3 regions of the Caldimonas sp. KR1-144 genome follow, and region 2 is predicted to be linked to each of the others. Evidence: predicted binding sites of a transcription regulator. Region 2 holds the regulator's gene; each other region holds the start of a gene.
The links. Region 2 encodes FNR, which switches genes on or off when oxygen is low (the NO sensors DNR and NnrR bind a similar motif). Its sites were predicted from a motif close to TTGATNNNNATCAA; they were not measured.

Region 1 (6,968 bases), on a different contig from region 2:
GTGGCCGCCTTCGTCTTGCACCTTGGCGAGAAGAATCGCCTTGCGCTTGAGCGTGGGCGCGCGCGAGATCCAGTTGCCCTCGGGCAGCATGCCGACGATCTCGGAATGCGCGTGCTGGCTGATCTGGCGCACCAGCGTCTTGCGGTAGTGCTCGGGCATCCAGTCCTTGGCCTCGATGAACTCGCCGGCGTCGATGCGCGCGTCGAAGCGCTGCTCGAGCTGCGCTTCCTCGGCCGAGCGCACGGGCTTCTTGCCGTCGCCGGCGTCCTTGCCCATGGTGTCCATGGCTTGGGTGTACATGCTTGGCTCTCCTTGAACCGTCTCAACCCTTGGGTCTTTGGTCGATCACGCGCCTGGCCTTGCCGACCAGCGTGCGCTCGATCGATTCCGGCGCCAGCACCTGCACCGTGGTGCTGACGCCGACCATCGTCTTGATGCGCTGCTGCACCCAGCCGGCCGCGTCGGCCGCGGTGGCCGTGGCGTTGGGCAGCAGCTCGCAGCGCACTTCCAGCGTGTCGAGCCGGCCGTCGCGCGCGACCACGAGCTGATACTGGCCCGAGAGCTGGCCGTGCGCGAGCACGATCTCCTCGATCTGCGTCGGGAAGACGTTGACGCCGCGGATGATCAGCATGTCGTCGCTGCGGCCGACGATCTTGCCCATGCGCCGGAAGCTGCGCGCGGTGGGCGGCAGCAATCGCGTGAGGTCGCGCGTGCGGTAGCGGATCACGGGCAGCGCTTCCTTGGTCAGCGTGGTGAAGACGAGCTCGCCTTCCTCGCCATCGGGCAGCACCTCGCCGGTCTCGGGGTCGATGATCTCGGGATAGAAGTGGTCTTCCCAGATCACCGGGCCGTCCTTGGTCTCGATGCACTCGTTGGCGACGCCGGGGCCCATCACTTCCGACAGGCCGTAGATGTCGACCGCATCGATGCCGGCGCTGGCCTCGATCTCGCGGCGCATGGCTTCCGTCCAGGGCTCGGCGCCGAAGATGCCGACCTTGACGCTCATCTCGCGCGGGTCGAGCCCCTGGTGGCGGAACTCCTCGACGATCACCTGCATGTAGCTCGGCGTGACCATGATGATGTCGGGCCGGAAGTCCTGGATCAGCTGGACCTGCTTCTCGGTCTGGCCGCCGGACATCGGGATCACGGTGCAGCCGGCGCGCTCGGCGCCGTAGTGCGCGCCCAGGCCGCCGGTGAAGAGGCCGTAGCCGTAGGCGACGTGGACGATGTCGCCGGGGCGGCCGCCCGCGGCGCGGATCGAGCGCGCGACGAGATCGGCCCAGCGGTCGATGTCGCCTTTCGTGTAGCCCACGACCGTCGGCTTGCCGGTCGTGCCCGACGAGGCGTGCACGCGCGACACCTGCTGGCGCGGCACCGCGAACATGCCGAACGGGTAGTTGTCGCGCAGGTCCTTCTTGGTCGTGAACGGGAACCTGGCAAGGTCGGCGAGCGACTTCAGCTCGCTCGGGTGCACGCCCTTCTCGTCAAAGGCGCGCTTGTAATGCGCGACGTTGTCGTAGGCGTGCTGCAGCGACCACTTCAGGCGCTGCAGCTGCAGCGCGGCGATCTCGTCGCGGCTGGCGCGCTCGATCGGCTCGAGGTCGCCTGGGGCGGGTTGCCGGACCGGCATGGGGATGTCTCCTGTGGGTCTCGTCTGCGCAAGCTCAGGGCGCGACGGCCGGCTTGCCCTTGATGGTGTACGAGCGCCCGCGGAACACCGCGATGCGCTCGCCGCGCTGGTTGCTCACCTCGACGTCGTAGACGCCGGTGCGGCCAGCCTTGGACACCTCGGCGCAGCGCGCGGTCAGCACGTCGCCCAGGCGCGCGGGCGCCATCAGGTCGATGGAAAAGCCCGAGGCCACGGTCAGCTCGTTGTACGAGTTGCAGCCGAACGCGAAGGCCGAATCGGCCAGCGACGCGATCAGCCCGCCGTGGCAGGTCTCGTGGCCGTTGAGCATGTCTTCGCGCACCGTCATCTCCAGCGTCGCCGCGCCGGGCGTGACCGAGACGATGCGCATGCCGAGCGCCTGCGTGGCGCGGTCGTTCGCGTGCATGCGCTCGCGAACGAGGTCGGCGATCTGTTGCGGCGTGGGCTCCATGCGGCTCAGCGGTCCTTGTATTGCGGCGCGCGCTTTTGCAGGAACGCGCTCGCGCCCTCGAGGTAGTCGTGCGCACGGCCGAGTTCGCCCTGAACGCGCGCCTCGAGGGCCAGGCCGTCGTCGAAGCCGAGCTCGACCGCGGCGTCCATCGCGCGGCGCGTCTCGGCCAGGGCCTTGGTCGGCATGCCGGCCAGGCGCTGCGCGAGCGCGCCCACCGTGTCGGCGAAGGCGGCGTCGTCCACGACTTGCCAGATCAGGCCGATACGCGCGGCTTCCTCGGCGGGCAGCTTGTCGCCGGTCATCGCCAGGCCGATCGCGCGCGCGCGGCCCACCAGGCGCGGCAGCAGCCAGGTGCCGCCGCAGTCGGGGATCAGTCCGATCTTCGAGAAGGCCTGGATGAAGCTGGCCGACTTGGCCGCGACCACGAGGTCGCAGTTGAAGGCCATGTTGGCGCCGGCGCCGGCCGCCACGCCGTTGACCGCCGCGATCACCGGCACCGGCATCGAGCGCAGCCGCTTGGCCAGCGGGATGTAGTGGTCGTCGAGCAGGCGGCCGATGTCCTTGGGGGTGGCGCCGGGCGTGAGGTCGGGCGCGATGGCGGGATCCGACAAGTCCTGCCCCGCGCAAAAGCCGCGGCCGGCGCCGGTGATCACGACGCAGCGCACGGCGGCATCGGCCGCAGCTTCGTCGAGCGCTGCGCGCAGCGCCCGGTGCATGTCGGTGGTGAAGCTGTTGAGCGCGGCCGGGCGGTTGAGCGTCAGCGTGCGCACAGCGCCCTGCTGGGCCGAGAGAACGAGTGCTTCGGACATGGCGTCGATCAGGGGTTGGGAGCTTGGGCCGATTGATTAACCGACCGGTCGGTTGAATAATACGGAGCACTTTGATCTGGCGCAAGCCGAAGAGCCCCGGGATAACCCGCAGCGCCTCACAGGAGACACCCATGCCCTGCTATGCCATCGACGGCGTCACCCCCGTGGTCGACCCCAGCGCCTACGTCCACCCGAGCGCCGTGCTGATCGGCGACGTGATCGTCGGCCCCGGCTGCTATGTCGGCCCCTGCGCGAGCCTGCGCGGCGACTTCGGACGCATCGTCCTGAAGGCCGGCTCGAACGTGCAGGACAGCTGCGTCGTCCACGGCTTTCCCAGCGCCGACACCGTGGTTGAGGAGAACGGCCACATCGGCCACGGCGCGGTGCTGCACAGCTGCGTCGTCAAGCGCGACGCGCTGGTGGGCATGAACGCCGTGGTGATGGACGAGGCCGTGGTCGGCGAGCGCGCGATCGTCGCGGCCTGCGCCTTCGTGCCCGCCGGCATGCAGATCCCGCCAGCCGTGCTGGTGGCGGGCCTGCCGGCCAAGGTGAAGCGCCCGCTGCGCGACGACGAGATCGCCTGGAAGCTCGAAGGCACCCTCACCTACCAGGATCTCGCACGCCGCTCGCTCGCGACGATGGTCGAGGTGCAGCCGCTGCCAGGTCCCGAGGCCGACCGGCAGCGCGTGCCCGCGCCGGATGTCAAGCCACTGATCGCGGCGAAGCGCGGCTGAGGCGGACGGACCACAATGGCCGCGTAGTGATCGGGGATGCGTGCCATGACGTACGAACGAAGCCTGCTGCTGGCATGGACGCTGCTCGCGTCGGCCTCCCCAGCGGCCCTGGCCGGCGAATGGCAGGTGGCGCAGATGGATGCCATCGCCAAGGCCATTCAGTCCTCCAAGCCGAAGGCCGTGTCGCCGGCCGACGTGCTGTTCGGCTTCGATCCCGCGCTAGGTCTCAAGGGCCAGAAGGTCACCGTGGGCTACGAGGCCGCCGGCGTCAACACGGCGAGCAACACAGCCGCGGACGCGATCGACTACCTCGGTGAGCCGCGCATCTCGCTGGTGCCCGACCCGACGGACAAGAACCGCAAGGTGCTGCGGCTCAAGCAATTGCCCGACGACCCGCAGATCGCCGGCCAACCGCGCACCGAGCTCAACTTCTATCGCGGCCGCCCGGCCACCTCGCCGCCGCGCGACAGCTGGTTCTGGCGCGTCTGGCAGGTCTACCTGCCGAACTGGACGCCGACCGACGCCACCTACATCGTCGCGCAGATCCACAGCACCGCCGGGCGCAATCCGCCGATGGCGCTGGCTATCCGCTCCGGGCGCTACACGATCGACGTGCGCAGCGCGACCAAGGTGCCGATGACGCAGGCCGATCAGGTTCATCGCGTCGTGCGCAAGGACTTGGGGCCGGCGGTGACGGGCCGCTGGACGACGATCGTGCAGCACGTTCGCCTCGACCCTGAGGGCGGCGGCCTGCAGACCTGGATCGACGGCGAGCAGGTGCTCGACTACCGCGGCCCGTTCGGCTATGCCGACGGCGAGCACTACTTCAAGCAGGGCATGTACCCGCTCGATTCCAAGGTCGGGCAGGAAATGCTGCTGCGCGGACCCTGGTTCGTGCGCGACTCGGGCTATGAGGAGCCGCAGCTGCGGGCGTGGATGGCGGGCCGTTGACCCGGGCCGCCGATGGGAATTTGGTCGGGGTGACACGATTCGAACGTGCGACCCACTGCTCCCAAAGCAGTTGCGCTACCAGGCTGCGCTACACCCCGAGACCGGCCGCGATTCTACCGGTCGCATGTCGTTTCATCAGGCGCGCTTGACCTTGCCGTAGATCCACAGCACAAGGACGGCCCCCAGCACCGAGGCGATGAAGCCCACTGGCGCGCCCGCCGCATAGAGGCCCAGCGCCTGGCCGATGAAGCCGGCCACCAGCGAGCCGACGATGCCGAGCACCGTCGTGAGGATGATGCCCAGGCTTTGGCTGCCCGGCAGGATCGCTCGTGCGATGAGTCCGACGACGAAGCCGATGACGGCCATCCAGAGATAGTGCATGAAGCGCTCCTGACCAGGGTTGAGGTCGGCGCACTCTAAGCGCGCCGCGGCGCCGGCGTCTATCGCGCGCTTGCCCGGTTCAGGCTGCGATCTGCGCCCAGGCCTTTTCCAGCCGCTTGACCGACACCGGTTGCGGCGTGCGCAGCTCCTGCGCGAACAGGCTCACGCGCAGCTCTTCGAGCAGCCAGCGGAACTCGTCGAGCCGCGCGTCGGCAGCGCCCTTGCGCTCGGCCAGGCGGCGCAGGAAGCGTTGCTCCAGCGGGCGCAGCTCGGCCAGGCGCTGCGCGTCGCGCGCCGGATCGGCACGCAGCTTGTCGAGCCGCGCGGTGACGGCCTTCAAGTAGCGCGGCAGGTGCTGCAACTGGCCATAGGGCGTGGCGGCGAGAAAGCGCTTGGGCACCAGGCGCTGGAGCTGGGCGGTCACGTCGTCAGCCACGTCCTTGGGCGCGCGGCTGTCCTTGAGCTTGCGCGCCGCGTTGGCGTGCTCCTGAAGGATCGCGGCCGCCTGACGCGCAACCTCCTGCGCGATCAGGTTCAGCCGCGTGCGGCCTTCGTCGACCGTGCGCCGGAACGCCGCTGCATCGGCCGGCAGATCGCCTTGCAGGAAGGCGCGATCGAGCGCGACCTCGATGATCTGCTCGCGCAGCTCCTCCTGCGAACCACCGAGCGCCATGAACTGCACCGCCATGCGCTGAAGGTCCGGGATGTTCTTCTCCAGGTACTTGAGCGGCTCCTTGATCTGCAGCGCAATCAGGCGCCGCAGGCCGGCGCGATGCTTCGCGGCGGCGACCTCCGGCTCGTCGAAGACCTCGATCTCGACATGCGTGCCGTGGTCGATCAGCGCCGGGAAGCCGACCAGCGATTGCGCACCGCGGCGCACCTCCATCAGCTCGGGAAGTTCGCCGAAGCTCCAGTCGGTGAAGCGTTGGGGAGCCTGCGCCAGCCCCTCACCCGGGCCCTCTCCCCGAGGGAGAGGGAGTTGCCGGCTCCCTCTCCCGCTCGCGGGAGAGGGTTGGGGTGAGGGTTGCGGCGCAGCACTGCCGACCTTCAGCGCCGCCAGCGCCTGGAATGCCGATCGCGCCTGCCCGCCCAGCTCGGCCTTCAGCGCCGCGAGATGGCGGCCCATGCCGAGCTGGCGCCCGTGCTCGTCGACGACGCGAAAGTTCATGAACAGGTGCGCCGGCAGCGTCTCGAGCTTGAAGTCGTTGCGCTGCACCGCGAGCTGGGTGCGCTCGCGCACGGCCTTGAGCAGCGCATCCATCAACGCGCCATCGCCAAAGGCGGTGAGCTCGGCGAACTCGGCCGCGAACTCGGGCAGCGGCACCAGGCGCGAGCGCGGGCGCTGCGGCAGGCTCTTGACCAGCGCCAGCACCTTGGCCTCGAGCATGCCGGGCACCAGCCATTCGCAGCGCTCTTCGCTGACCTGGTTGAGCGCATAGATCGGCACGGTGACGGTGACGCCGTCCTTGGCATCGCCCGGCTCGTGCAGGTAGCTCGCCGCGCAGTCGACGCCGCCTAGGCGCAAGGTCTTGGGATAGGCCGCCGTCGTGATGCCGGCGGCCTCGTGGCGCATCAGCTCTTCCTTGCTGAGCATCAGCAGGCGCGGCTGGCGCTTGGACTCCTCGCGCCACCAGCGCTCCATCGTCGCGCCCGAGTGCACGTCGGCCGGCAGTTGCTGGTCGTAGAAGGCGTAGATCAGCTCGTCGTCGACCAGCACGTCCTGACGGCGCGACTTGTGTTCCAGCTCCTGCACCTGGCGCACCAGCTTCTGGTTGTGCGCAAGGAACGGCAGCTTGGTCTCCCACTCGCCGGCGACCAGGGCCTCGCGGATGAAGATCTCGCGCGCCGCCTTGGGATCGATGCGCCCGAAGCTCACCCGGCGGTTGTTGTAGAGCACGATGCCGTAGAGCGTGGCGCGCTCGAGCGCCACGACGTCGGCCGCCTTCTTCTCCCAGTGCGGCTCGAGCATCTGCTTCTTCAGCAGCGGCCCGGCG
Region 2 (6,968 bases):
GCCTGGCCTCGACGAAGGCCATATGCAGGCTGACTTCTAGTTCCTGGGCAATCATGCGGCCTCCATGGTGCATTGCAACGGGTGTCCCGACCGCTTGGCGGCCGCGAGCACCAACTCGACTTTCGTGGCGGCGACGTCCTTGGTGTAGACGCCGCACACGCCTTTGCCTTCGTGATGGATCTTCAGCATGATCTGCGTGGCTGTTTCGATGTCCCGCTGGAAGTACTCCTGCAGCACCATCACGACGAACTCCATCGGGGTGTAGTCGTCGTTCAGCATCACGACCTGGAACAGCCGGGGAGGTTCGACCTTGGCCGTTTTCCGCTCGGCCACGACCGCACCCTGACCGTCGTCCGGCCGGGGCAAGACGCTCGGCACTGCGGGGGGTTTGATCGGGTCGTCCGGCATGGAATTCATTCTATAGACAGCGTCCGATCCGCACTCGCGCCAGGGGGCTCGGACGACCCTTTGCGTGGGCAGATGGCGACTGATTCCCCGCGTTCAAGGCATGACGCCTGGGCGCCACGGCGAGGGCATGGATCCGACACGCCTCTTGGCCGCCCCTGCCGCGGGCAGGGGCTTACCGGGTCCGCGCCATTGACACCCCGAAAAGCGCTCGCCAAGAATGACCCAATAACGATAGTGCACCCGTTTGAGGAGGGCGTCATGGCCAACGGGACCGTCAAGTGGTTCAACGATGCAAAGGGCTTCGGCTTCATCGAGCCGGAGGGGGGTGGCGAAGACGTCTTCGCCCATTTTTCGGCCATCCAGATGGAAGGCTTTAGGACGCTCAAGCAGGGCAGCCGCGTGACCTTCGAGCTGGTCGAAGGTCCCAAGGGCAAGCTGGCGCAGAACATCACGCCGGTCGATGCCCGTAGCGGTGCCGCCGTCCGCAGCGAGGCAGCGCCCCAGCCGAGCCCCTGAGGCCGGCCGAGGCTGCCGCCAAGCTGACACGACGGCCGCCGGGCAAGACAAAAGCACAAGCGACATGAAAGAAGGGCCCGCCGATGGCGGGCCCTTCTGATTTCGTTCGATTCCGGCGGCCAGCGCCGGCGGTTCACATGTGGTCGATCATGACCTGGCCGAATCCCGAGCAGCTGACCTGCGTCGCGCCATCGAGCAGACGGGCGAAGTCGTAGGTCACCTTCTTGGACAGGATGGCCTTCTCCATCGAGCTGATGATCAGGTCGGCCGCTTCGGTCCAGCCCATGTGACGCAGCATCATCTCGGCCGAGAGGATCTCGGAGCCCGGGTTGACGTAGTCCTTGCCGGCGTACTTGGGTGCGGTGCCGTGGGTGGCCTCGAACATCGCGACCGAGTCCGAGAGGTTTGCGCCCGGGGCGATGCCGATGCCGCCGACCTGCGCCGCCAGCGCGTCGGAGACGTAGTCGCCGTTGAGGTTCAGCGTCGCGATCACCGAGTACTCGGCCGGGCGAAGCAGGATCTGCTGCAAGAAGGCGTCGGCGATCGCGTCCTTGACGACGATGTCCTTGCCCGTCTTCGGATTCTTGAACTTGCACCACGGGCCGCCGTCGATCAGCTCGGCGCCGAACTCCTTCTGGGCCAGGGCGTAGCCCCAGTCACGGAAGCCGCCTTCCGTGAACTTCATGATGTTGCCCTTGTGAACCAGGGTGACCGAGGGCTTGTCGTTGTCGATCGCGTACTGGATGGCCTTGCGCACCAGGCGCTCGGTGCCCTCCTTCGAGACCGGCTTGACGCCGATGCCCGAGGTCTCGGGGAAGCGGATCTTCTTGACGCCGAATTCCTCTTGCAGGATCTTGATCAGCTTCTTGGCCTTCTCGCTCTGGGCTTCGAACTCGATGCCGGCGTAGATGTCTTCCGAGTTCTCGCGGAAGATGACCATGTCGGTCTTCTCGGGCTCCTTGACCGGCGAGGGCACGCCCTTGAAGTAGCGCACCGGGCGCAGGCAGACGTAGAGGTCCAACTCCTGGCGCAGCGCGACGTTCAGCGAGCGGATGCCGCCGCCGACCGGCGTGGTCAGCGGGCCCTTGATCGAGACCACGTACTCCTTGAGCACCTGCAGGGTCTCTTCCGGCAGCCAGACGTCCGGGCCGTAGACCTTGGTCGACTTCTCGCCGGCGTAGATCTCCATCCAGTGGATCTTGCGCTTGCCGCCGTAGCTCTTCTCGACGGCCGCGTCCACGACCTTGATCATCACCGGCGTGATGTCGAACCCGGTGCCGTCGCCCTCGATGTAGGGAATGATGGGCTGGTCGGGCACGTTCAGCGAGAAGTCCTTGTTGACCGTGATCTTCTGGCCGCCCGTGGGCACCTTGATGTGCTGGTACATGTCGATGAGTCTCCGCTCGGGGATCGATAAGGCTGCGGGAGGGTTCTTTTCGGGCCGGCGACGGTGTCGGACCGAGCCGGCGATTGTAGGCGAGCGACTCTAGCGCTCGGGCCTTCGGGGCTTCACTGGCGCTGCGATCAGGATGGCAGGCACCAGGCCTGAACCTCGCCCGCCACGCCGTGGCGCCACAACGCCCACAGTCCGGCGGCGGTCAGCAACGCGCCGGCCAGGCGCAGCGCGACCGTCGGCGGCACGACCTGGCGGTTGCCCCGTCCCAGCCGCCACAGCCACGACCCGGCCGCGAGGCCCGCCGAACTGCCCAGCGCGAAGGCCGCCATCACGGCAGCGCCGTGCCAGGGTGTCGCCCCCAGCGTCGCGACCGCCAGCGCCGCGTAGAGCAGGCCGCAGGGCCACGCCACCCAGGCGAGTCCGGCGGCGCCGGCGCGCCAGCCACCCCCAGCCGACGGCGCTTCGATCGCGAACGCGCCGCGCTGGCCGGCGGGCGCCACGACGATCGGCCGAGCGTCATCCGCAGCGCCGATGCGACGCAGCCAGCCCGGCATGCCGGTGGCCGACCAATACGGTGCCCGGCCGGTCACCAGCAGCCACAAGCCCAGGACCATCGCCGCCACCTGCAGCAGCGTCCACAAGGGCTTCAGCGCCACCGACGCGCGCGCCAGCTCGAACAGCGCGCCGCTGCCCGCGGCCGCCAGCGCACCGGCCGCCGTGTAGGCGAGCGCGCGGCCCGCGTGCCAGGCGAGCAGCGCCCGCCGCGGACGCTGCGGATCGCAGCGCGAGGCCAGCGCCGTGCAAGGCGCGGCGCACATCGCGATGCAATGCGGACTCCCGGCCAAGCCGATCAGCAGGCCGGACAGCAGCAGGGAGCCGTCCATCGACGGATCCTCAGATCACCTTCGAGTAGTGCTCGCGCGCACGGTCGCTGCGCAGCGGCCTGTCGAACACCATCGCGATCACACGCACGAAGTACCAGCCCAAGGGCGTGACCTCAAGGCCGTCGGCGTCGATCGTCACCAGGCCGTCGTCGGCCAGTGCCTGCAGCTCCGCCAATTCCTCGGCGAAGTAGGTGCGGAAATCGATCAGGTGCGCCAGCTCGATCGACTCGAACGCCAGCCGCCCCTGGCACATCAGCGCCATGATCACCGCGCGGCGCAGCAGGTCGTCCCGGCTGAGCGCCAGACCGCGCACGACGGGCAGCACGCCCGCGGCGAGCAGTTCCTGGTACTCGGCCAGATCCTTGGTGTTCTGGCTGTAGGTCGCGCCGACGCGGCCGATTGCCGAGACGCCGAGCGCGATCAGATCGCCGTCGGGCTGTGTGCAGTAGCCCTGGAAGCTGCGATGCAGACGGCCCTGCCGCCGCGCAACGGCCAGCGAATCGCCCGGCAGCGCGAAATGGTCCATGCCGATGTACTCATAACCCGCCTCGAGGAAGCCGTCGATCGCCTGGGCCAGCAGCGCCACCCGCTCTCCCGCACCGGGCAGTTCCTCGGCGACGATGCGCCGCTGCGGCTTGAAGCGCTGCGGCAGGTGGGCGTAGGCATACAGCGCGATGCGGTCGGGCCGCAGCCGGGCGATCTCGCGCACGGTGCGCGCGAACGACGCCGTGGTCTGCCGCGGCAGGCCGTGGATCAGGTCGACGTTGATCGACTCGAAGCCCAATGCCCGCGCATCGCGCATCAACGCCTCGATCTGCTCGAGCGGCTGCACGCGGTGCACCGCCTGCTGCACCGCTGCGTCCAGATCCTGGACGCCGAAGCTGATGCGGTTGAAGCCCAGCTCGGCCAGCCACGCCAGCCGCGACGTGTCCACGGTCCGCGGGTCCACCTCGATCGAGCATTCGGCACCGGGCTGCAACGCGAAGCTGCGCCGCAGGCTGGTCATCAGGCGCAAGAGCTCGGCATCGCTGAGGAAGGTCGGCGTGCCCCCGCCCAGGTGCAGCTGCGCGACCGGCCGGTGCGGCCCGAGCGCCTGCGCCTGCAGCGCCATCTCCGTCTCCAGCGCCGCCAGATAAGGCTCGGCACGGCCATGCTGGCGCGTGACGACCTTGTTGCAGGCGCAGTAGTAGCACAGCGACTCGCAAAACGGGATGTGAACGTAGACCGACAAAGGTTCGCCGCCATGCAGCGCCCCGCCTTCGCGGCGTTGGGCCAGCGCCTGCAGGTACTGCTCGGCGCCGAAGGCCTCGACGAAGCGATCGGCGGTCGGATAGGAGGTGTAGCGAGGCCCGCCCTTGGAGAAGCGGCGCAGCAGCTCGGCGTCGATCATGGGCGCCACGGATTTCGGCTCGGTGAGCATGCGAAGGACTGTGCCGCCCGGGTCCGCGCAGTCGCTTGATCTCCGTCAAACAGCGCTTGCGCGGCGGCGCCGCACGAGTTCTCGCGCTGAGCTGCATCACGATAATTTCGCGCATGAGTGCTTCTGCCGATTCAACGCGCATCGAGGCCGTCAAGGTCGCATGCTCGAGTTGCAACCTGCGCGAGCTGTGCCTGCCGCTCGGGCTGTCCGCCGACGAACTGGACCGGTTGGGGCGCTTCGTCGCGCCGCCGCGTTCCGTGCGCCGCGGCGAGCCCCTGTTCCAGGCCGGCGATCGCTTCACGTCGATCTACGCCGTACGCACCGGATTCTTCAAGACCCGCGTCGTCGCCGACGACGGCCGCGACCAGGTCACCGGCTTCCAGATGGCCGGCGAACTGCTCGGCCTGGACGGCATCAGCAGCGACCGCCACACGGTCGATGCGGTCGCGCTGGAAGACTCCCAGGTCTGCCAAATCCCGTACGAGCAGCTCGAGAAGCTCTCGCGCGAGTTCACGCCGCTGCAGCAGCAGTTCCACAAGATCATGAGCCGCGAGATCGTGCGCGACCACGGCGTGATGCTGCTGCTGGGCAGCATGCGCGCCGAGGAGCGTGTGGCGGCCTTCCTGCTCAACCTCACGCAGCGCCTGCAGGCGCGCGGCTTCTCGCCGACCGCGCTGGTGTTGCGCATGACGCGAGAGGAGATCGGCAGCTACCTCGGTCTCAAGCTCGAGACCGTGAGCCGCACCTTCTCCAAGTTCCAAGACGACGGCCTGCTCGAGGTCAAGCAGCGCGACGTGCGCGTGCGCGACGCCGCCGGCCTGCGCCGGCTGGTCGCCGCGACCAGCTGCTGAACCGCGGTCAGCGAGAAGCGCTGCCCGAAGGCAGCGGCGTCGCCGCGTGATTGCGTCCGGCCATTGCCGGCGCGGCGCTGCGCTCGCGCGTGACCGGCACCGCCGGCACGCTGGCGTCGGCGCCGTTCACCGCCAGCACGGCGGTCAGCACACCCGCCACCACCACCGCCAGCGGCCCGGCGATCACGAGCCAGACGATCGGAAAGCGCCACCACGGCGCGCACGCAGCTTGGGTCGTCATCGCGGCACCACGAAAGTCGAGGTTTCGATCACCGGCGCGCGGCCGGCACCTTGAACGTCGATCACGAACTCGATGCGATGCGCACCGGGCCCGATCGACAGCGCCGCTTCGGGCGGCACCTGCACCGCCAGCGGCAGCCAGCGCGACTCGGCCGCGCCGAGCTCGGTGACCGCCGAGCGCGTCAGCACCTTGGCGCCGTCTATGCCGCGCACCGACACCTGCACGCGCAATGCCGCCTCGGACGAGCTCATCAGCTGCAGGCGGTAGCTGTTCTCGATGCGACCGTCCTCCACCAGCCGCGCCAGGCTGCCGCGATCGCGCACCACGTCGACGCGCAGCGGCGCGCGCAGCGCCACCGATGCGACGAAGGCCACCGAGATCAGCAGCAGCACCAGCGAGTACACGAGCACGCGCGGGCGCAGCACGCGCCGCCAGCCAAGGCGCGCGCCGCCATCGATCTCGCGCTGCGTCGCGTAGCGGATCAGGCCGCGCGGGTAGCTCATCTTGTCCATCACGCCGTTGCACACGTCGATGCAGGCGGCGCAGCCGATGCATTCGTACTGCAGGCCGCGGCGGATGTCGATGCCGGTCGGGCAGACCTGCACGCACAGCGTGCAGTCGATGCAATCGCCCTTGCCCTGGCCGCGAAGCTGGGCATGCGCCATGCTGCGCGGTCGCGAGCCGCGCGGCTCGCCGCGGCCCGGGTCGTAGCTGATGATCAGCGTGTCGTGGTCGAACATCGCGCTCTGGAAGCGCGCGTACGGGCACATGTACTTGCATACCTGCTCGCGCAGGAAGCCGGCGTTGCCGTAGGTGGCGAAGCCGTAGAACAGGATCCAGAACGATTCCCAGGGGCCCAGGCCGAAGGACATCGCACCCGCCCACAGCTGGCGGATCGGCGTGAAATAGCCGACGAAGGTGAAGCCGGTCCACAGCCCGATCGCACCCCACGCGAGGTGCTTGCCGCCGCGGCGCAGCAGTTTCTCCAAGGTCCACGGCGACGCATCGAGGCGGATGCGCGCGTTGCGGTCGCCTTCGAGCCTTTCCTCCACCCACATGAAGATCTCGGTGTAGACCGTCTGCGGGCAGGCGTAGCCGCACCACAGTCGCCCCGCCACCGCAGTGAACAGGAACAGGCCGTAGGCGCAGACGATCAGCAGCGCCGTGAGGTAGATGAAGTCCTGCGGGTAGAGGACGAGGCCGAAGATGTAGAAGCGCCGCTCGATCAGGTCGAACAGCACCGCCGGGCGAC
Region 3 (6,968 bases), on a different contig from region 2:
CGGGCGGCATGGCCGATTGGATCGCGGCGGCCACGTCGTATTCGACGCACGGCCAGGCCATGGTGCCGTTCTACATCTTCTATTCGATGTTCGGCTTCCAGCGCGTGGGCGACATGATCTGGGCCGCCGCCGACATGCGCGCGCGCGGCTTCCTGCTCGGCGGCATCGCAGGCCGCACGACGATCAACGGCGAGGGCCTGCAGCACGAAGACGGCCATTCGCTGCTGTGGGCATCGGCGGTGCCGAACTGCATCAGCTACGACCCCGCGTTCGCCTACGAGCTGGCGGTGATCGTTCAGGACGGCCTGCGCCGCATGGTGGCCGAGCAGGAGGACGTCTTCTACTACCTCACCGTGATGAACGAGCCCTACGCCCAGCCGGCCATGCCGCAGGGCGACCACGTCGCGTCGGACATCCTCAAGGGCATGTATGCCTTTCGCAAGGCCGGGGCCGACGACGCCGCTGCGCCGCGCGTCCAGCTCATGGGCGCGGGGACGATCTTCAACGAAGTCATCGCCGCGGCCGACCTGCTGCGCGATGACTGGGGCGTGGCGGCCGACCTGTGGGGCGTTCCGAGCCTCACGCAGCTGGCGCGCGACGGCCAGGCTGCCGAGCGCGAGCATCTGCTGCACCCCGAGGCGCCGCGGCGCGAGCCGCACGTGACGCGACTGCTGCGCGATGCCAGAGGGCCGGTCGTCGCCGCGACCGACTATGTGCGAGCACTGGCCGAGCAGATCCGCGCCTACGTGCCGCAGCGTTACGTCGTGCTGGGAACCGACGGCTTCGGCCGCTCCGATACCCGTGCCGCCCTGCGGCACTTCTTCGAGGTCGACCGCCATTGGGTGACGATCGCGGCCTTGAAGGCGCTGGCCGACGACGGCGTGATCCCCGCCACCCGAGTGAGCGAGGCGATTCGCCGGTACGGAATCGACCCGGCCAAGCCCCATCCCCTGCATGCCTGAGAGCCAGTGGACGACGGCGATCCACCTGGCCTGCGCTTCCACGCGGCCGCGGGATGAGATACTGTTTTTCCATACAGCCGATCGACCCGCGGCTCGCAGGCCACCGCAAGACGCGCCATCGGCACCGCCGTACCCGCCGATCGCCGCCCGTCCATGCACGCCCTGGCCGCCCCCAGCCTCGACCCCTTCGACACCCTCAACGACGCGCAGCGGCTCGCCGTCGAGCACGGCCTGGACGGTGACCCCACGCAGGCCGCGCCGCTGCTGGTGATCGCCGGCGCCGGCAGCGGCAAGACCAAGACGCTGGCCGCGCGCGTCGCGCGGCTGGTGCTCGCCGGCGCCGATCCGCAGCGGCTGCTGCTGCTGACCTTCTCGCGCCGCGCGGCGGCCGAGATGACGCAGCGCGTGGGTGCGCAGCTGCAGCTCGCGCTGGGCCTCGCGCCGGGCAGCCGGGCGCCCGTGCTGCCCTGGGCCGGCACCTTCCATGGCATCGGCGCGCGGCTTGTGCGCGACTACGCCCGCCACATCGGCCTGTCCGAAAGCTTCACCATCCTCGACCGCGGCGATGCCGAGGACCTGATGGCTCAGGTGCGCGAGGCGCTGGGCTTCGCCAAGGCGCGCAGCCGCTTTCCGCTCAAGGGCACCTGCCTGTCGATCTACTCGCGGCTCATCAACAGCCAGGCCGCGCTGCACCCGCTGCTGCTCGAGCACTACCCGTGGTGCTGCAACTGGACCGACGAGCTGGAGCGCCTGTTCGAGGCCTACGTGGCCCGCAAGCGCGACGAGCAGGTGCTCGACTACGACGACCTGCTGCTGTACTGGTCGCGCATGATGGAAGCGCCCGAACTCGCCGCCCATGTCGGCCAGCGCTTCGACCACGTGCTGGTCGACGAGTACCAGGACACCAACCGCCTGCAAGCGGCCATCCTGCGCGCGCTCAAGCCCACAGGGCGCGGGCTCACGGTGGTGGGCGACGACGCACAGTCGATCTACTCGTTTCGCGCCGCCGAGGTGCGCAACATCCTCGACTTCCCGCACGGGTTCGCGACGCCGGCGCGCCTGGTCACGCTGGAGCGCAACTACCGCTCGACGCAGCCCATCCTCGCCGCCTCGAACGCGGTGATCGCCCTGGCCGAGGAGCGCTTCAGCAAGGCGCTGTGGAGCGACCGGCCTTCATCCGAGAAGCCGCGCCTGGTGTCGGTGGACGACGAGGCGGCGCAGGCGCGCTGGGTGGCCGACCAGGTGCTCGAGCACCGCGAGATGGGGATCAGGCTCAAGTCGCAGGCAGTGCTGTTTCGAAGCTCGAGCCACAGCGCCGCGCTCGAACTCGAGCTCGCGCGGCGCAACATCCCGTTCGTGAAGTTCGGCGGCCTCAAGTTCCTGGAGGCCGCGCACATCAAGGACGTGCTCTCGGTGCTGCGCTGGGTGCACAACCCGCGCCATCGGCTGGCGGGTTTCCGCGTCGCGCAGCTGGTGGCGGGCATCGGGCCGGCGACCGCGCGGCGCCTGCTCGACGCCATGGATGCCGCGGCCGATCCGGCCGAGGCCCTGCTCGCCTTCGAGCCGCCGGGCGCCGCGGCGGCGGACTGGGCGTCCTTGCGCGAGCTGTACCGGCGCTTGCGCGAAGGCGAAGCCGGCTGGCCGCAGGAAGTCGCCTCGGTGCAGCAGTGGTACGAGCCGCAGCTCGAGCGCCTGCACGACGAGCCGCGCGCACGGCTTGCCGACCTGGCGCAACTGGCCCAGCTCGCGCGCGGCTACGCGAGCCGAGAGCGCTTTCTCACCGAGCTCACGCTCGATCCGCCCGAAGCCACCAGCGACGAGGCCGGCACCCCATTGCTGGACGAGGACTACCTGATCCTGTCGACGATCCACTCGGCCAAGGGCCAGGAATGGCAGTCGGTTCACCTGCTCAACGTCGTCGACGGCTGCATGCCGGCGGACCTGAGCGCGGGCACCGCCGCGCAGCTGGCCGAGGAACGGCGGCTGCTGTATGTGGCGATGACGCGCGCGAAGCGGCACCTGCACCTGCTGGTGCCTCAGCGCTTCTACCTCACCCAGCAAGCCGGCGGCGGCGACAAGCACGTCTACGGCGCCTTGACGCGCTTCATCCCGCCGTCGATCGCCGGCGCGTTCGAGCGCGTGACGGGCTCGAACCGCGGCGATGCGTCGGCGCCCGTTGCGCTCGCCGCGCCAGCGGTGGCCGTCGACCTGGGATTTCGTCGCGGGCCCTAGCGCCGCAGCTCGGAAGTTGCGTTGAATCGCCCGCTCACGCGCGCCGCCCCCGGCCCTGCGCTGCTCGCCGCCCCAGAAATCACGCCCGCCGGCCACCGCCTGCCGCGAAGTGCAGGGCCGAGCTTTCGCCGCGAAGCAGGTCCCCTGCGGCCTCCTCGAACGGCGCGCCGCCTTTGAGGACTTCCAACCCCCACCGCTAACGCACGATCAGCATCGGCGTCTTGCACTGCGCGAGCACCCGCGCCGTCACCGATCCGATCACCAGGCTGCCGATGGCCGAGTGGCCGTGCGAGCCCATCACCAGCAAGTCGAAGCCGCCTTCGTTCGCCGTCTGCGCGACCACGTCGCCTGCGTGCCCCACGCGGCGCAGGAACTCGACGTTCCAGCCGTTCTGCGCGGTGAACTGGCGCACCGGCGCCAGCACGCGTTCGGCCTCGTCCTCGTAGTGGCCGGCCAGGTCCGCCTTCGACAGGTAATTCGCCGCATGCGGCGGGATCGGCGGCACCACGGTGACCGCCACGTATTGCGTGTCGGGGCCGAGCAGTTCGTCGTGGGCTGCCAGGTAGGCCAGCATGCGCTTGGTGTAGTCGCTGCCGTCCACGGCGAGGAGTACCTTCATGTCGCTCTCCAGCTTGGGGTCGTTCGATGCGCGCCATCGTGCGGCCATGAGTGCGGCATCGCGTTGACAAGCGTCAACTCGCGCCTCCCATGCGGGCATTGCGTGTACGGCCGACGACCGGCGCGCGCACCCGGGCCTGGGTGGCGCGGCCGCGACGGGGCGAATTGCGCCAGCGCAATCATCGCGAGGCGCCGGGCGCTACAAGGACGTGGGCAGGTGCAATGAAAGGCCGAACCACGGACACGTTCAAGCTGCTGCTGGCCGGCGACGTCATGACGGGCCGCGGCATCGATCAGGTGCTGGCGCACCCGCTGCCGCCCGCGCTGTACGAGCCGTGGGTCCACGACGCGCGCGAGTACGTGCAGCTCGCCGAGCGCGTCAACGGGCCGATCGGCCGCGGCCTTGCGCCCGAGTACCCGTGGGGCGACGCGCTGGCCGAGATCGGTCGGCTGCAGCCGGACCTGCGCATCGTCAATCTCGAGACAGCCATCACCGCGCGTGGCCAGCCCTGGCACGACAAGGCGATCCACTACCGCATGGACCCCCGACACGTCGCGGTGCTCGAGGCGGCCCGCATCGACGCCTGCAGCCTCGCCAACAACCACGTGCTGGACTGGGGCCCAGACGGCCTGGCCGACACCCTGGCGGCGCTGCGCGCGGCCGGGATCGCGTTCGCCGGTGCCGGCCTCGATGCCGACGAGGCCGAAGCCCCTGCGGTGCTGCCGCTGCCCGGCGGCGCGCGGCTGCTGCTGTTTGCGCGTGCCACGCCCGACAGCGGCGTCGCGCAAGACTGGGCCGCGACGGCGCACCGTCCCGGCGTCGCGCTGCTGCCCGGCCTGGCCGACCGGCACGCGCAATCGCTGCGCGAATGCATCCGGCGCCATCGCCTCCCCGGCGATCGCATCGTGGTCTCGCTGCACTGGGGTGGCAACTGGGTCGTCGCCGTGGCGCCAGCGCAGCGCCGCTTCGCGCAGATCCTTGTCGAGCCGGGCGGCGCCGACCTGGTCCATGGCCATTCCGCGCACCATCCCCTGCCGATCGAGGTGCATGCGCAACGGCTCGTGCTGCACGGCTGCGGCGACCTGATCAACGACTACGAAGGCATCGGCCCCCACGGCGCCTGGCGCGCCGACACCGGCTGCCTGTACGCAGCGACGCTGTCGACGGCCGACGGCCGGCTGCAGGCGCTGGAAATCGTGACGCTGCGCCGGCGCCGCCTGCAGCTCGTGCGCGCCGATGCGCTGGCCGCCAGCAGCCTGCGCAACCTGCTGACGGGCGCCGGCTTCGCGACACGAATCGTCGGGCCCGCGGACGGGCCATGGCAACTGCTCCAGTGAGCTGACGCGACGGGAGCACTCGCGTGGCCCGGCAGATGCCCGCTTCGAGCCGGCGCGGCAATGGCCGACCCGATCAGGCCGACTCCGGCCGCGCCGGCACGTGCTGCTTGACCTGGCCGCGTTCGCGCCGCACGCCGTCTTCGATGCGTCGCGTCATGCCGTCGAAGGCGTCGCGCAGCGCGACGTAGACGTCCTCGTTCTGCACGTGATCGACGCTGAGTTCGTGGCCAGGCAGCGTCACGTCGATGCGCACCGTGAACGGCCGCCCCTGGTGGCGGTGCTTGTGCATCTGCTCGACGACCACGCGGCACGAGTTCAGGTCGGCGCGAAAGCGCTCGAGCTTGGCCGCCTTCTCGCGCACCGCGGTCTCGACCGCGGGCGACGGGTCCATGCCCAGGAACTGCAGCTGCAGGGGAAGCTTCATCGGGGATCTCTCCTTCGGCAACACGGGTTCGGTGATCAGGTTCCATGGGCCGCCAGGCCGACGCTTTGCGCCAGCGTGATGCGCTGCGTGGGCGCCAGGCCGAGCGCGGCCGCGAGGGCGCGCCGGTCAATCAGGGCGCGCACGACGACAGCCAGGTCCAGCGCGGCACCGGCCAGATAGACGTTCTGCGCGATGCAGCCGGCGTCGGCGCCGGCCAGGAACTCGAACTCGTTCGGCCGCACGCCCGTCATGCGCGCGCGGTCGGCGACGTAGATCAGGTTCAGCGGCGCGCTGGCCGCGAAGTCCTGCGTGCCGGTGAGCGCGCGCAGGTCCTCGGCCTTCACCAGCAGCAGGCGGTGCGCCCGAGGGTCGTAGCGGTAGCTGCCTTCTTTCAGCACCGCGAACACCTCGATCTCCTGCCAGTCATGCGCCGACGGCGCGGTGCGCCCGCCGCGCTCGATGCGGTTGATGCCGAACGCCGCCCACAGCAAGGCCGACAGGCTGGGCAGCGTCAGTGCATCGGGCAGGAACCCGCGCGTGCTGCGGCGCCGCTTCAGCAGCAGTTCGAACGATGCGCCGTCGGGAAGGCGCGGCGGCGGCAGCACGACGGTGTCGGTCTCGAGGTCGAGCGGAACGGTGGACATGGTGCGGCCCTCTGGCTGGCGCGCTTTGTCGGCGCTGCCATGACCTTAGGCGCCGCGCCGCGGCGGGTCATTGCGTTGGCTCAATCGCATCGACAGCGGCTTGCCGTCGTGGTCTGTGCGGCGGCGGCTGATATGCATCAACACGCCGGCGCCTGCGAGGTCTAGATTGCTCGGGCGACCCATCCTCGGAGTGCCCGCCATGAACCTCGAAAGCCTGTGCCAGCGCGAGCTTGTCACGATCGACACCAATGCGCCCTTGCGCCAGGCCGCCGTGCGCATGCGCGAGTGCCACGTCGGCGCCCTGCTCGTCACCGAAGGCGAAGACCAGGGCGTGCGCGCCGTGGGCCTGGTCACCGATCGCGACCTGGCCATCGAGGTGATCGCGCGCGACATCGCGCCGTCCGAACTGCGCGTCGGCCACATCGCCACGTCGGCGATCGTGACCGCCCCCGGCAGCGCGAGCGTGCAGGAGGCGGTCGAGGTCATGGCGCGTGCCGGCGTGCGCCGTCTGCTGGTGACCGACGGCGAGCACGGCGTCATCGGCCTGGTCTCCGTGGACGACTTGATCGATGCGATCAGCGCCGAGCTGGCCGGCCTGGCACGCGCGCTGCGCAGCAGCATCGCGCGCGAGACCAGCGAGCGGCGCGCCGTGACGCCGCCCACCCCGCGCCCCGTGTTCCTGCCGCAAGGCACGCCCGGCATGGCGTCGTGGTCGAGCATCCCGGCCGCCGCCTCGCTGCCGACGGGTTG

Region 1: a site for FNR is predicted at 2,980-2,993, ahead of ACO2TI_RS01555 (phenylacetic acid degradation protein PaaY). Genes of this name have one in related genera too.
Region 3: a site for FNR is predicted at 3,877-3,890, ahead of ACO2TI_RS11250 (universal stress protein). Genes of this name have one in related genera too.

Annotation. Positions count from the first base shown of each region.
Region 1 covers NZ_JBMSEE010000001.1:295,402-302,369, forward strand. The annotation lists gene paaA (1,2-phenylacetyl-CoA epoxidase subunit PaaA) at 1-300, opposite strand, end outside; gene paaK (phenylacetate--CoA ligase PaaK) at 323-1,630, opposite strand; gene paaI (hydroxyphenylacetyl-CoA thioesterase PaaI) at 1,665-2,099, opposite strand; gene ACO2TI_RS01550 (enoyl-CoA hydratase-related protein) at 2,105-2,908, opposite strand; gene ACO2TI_RS01555 (phenylacetic acid degradation protein PaaY) at 3,040-3,642, shown strand; gene ACO2TI_RS01560 (polysaccharide lyase) at 3,688-4,593, shown strand; tRNA gene ACO2TI_RS01565 (tRNA-Pro) at 4,615-4,691, opposite strand; gene ACO2TI_RS01570 (GlsB/YeaQ/YmgE family stress response membrane protein) at 4,729-4,974, opposite strand; gene hrpA (ATP-dependent RNA helicase HrpA) at 5,054-6,968, opposite strand, start outside.
Region 2 covers NZ_JBMSEE010000012.1:85,773-92,740, reverse strand. The annotation lists gene clpA (ATP-dependent Clp protease ATP-binding subunit ClpA) at 1-55, opposite strand, end outside; gene clpS (ATP-dependent Clp protease adapter ClpS) at 52-408, opposite strand; gene ACO2TI_RS22540 (cold-shock protein) at 667-924, shown strand; gene icd (NADP-dependent isocitrate dehydrogenase) at 1,058-2,311, opposite strand; gene ACO2TI_RS22530 (sulfite exporter TauE/SafE family protein) at 2,449-3,204, opposite strand; gene hemN (oxygen-independent coproporphyrinogen III oxidase) at 3,215-4,594, opposite strand; gene fnr (fumarate/nitrate reduction transcriptional regulator Fnr) at 4,738-5,475, shown strand; gene ACO2TI_RS22515 (nitrogen fixation protein FixH) at 5,483-5,716, opposite strand; gene ccoG (cytochrome c oxidase accessory protein CcoG) at 5,713-6,968, opposite strand, start outside.
Region 3 covers NZ_JBMSEE010000004.1:173,839-180,806, reverse strand. The annotation lists gene aceE (pyruvate dehydrogenase (acetyl-transferring), homodimeric type) at 1-962, shown strand, start outside; gene ACO2TI_RS11255 (ATP-dependent helicase) at 1,116-3,194, shown strand; gene ACO2TI_RS11250 (universal stress protein) at 3,391-3,813, opposite strand; gene ACO2TI_RS11245 (CapA family protein) at 4,035-5,150, shown strand; gene ACO2TI_RS11240 (HPF/RaiA family ribosome-associated protein) at 5,224-5,574, opposite strand; gene ACO2TI_RS11235 (SagB/ThcOx family dehydrogenase) at 5,610-6,218, opposite strand; gene ACO2TI_RS11230 (CBS domain-containing protein) at 6,418-6,968, shown strand, end outside.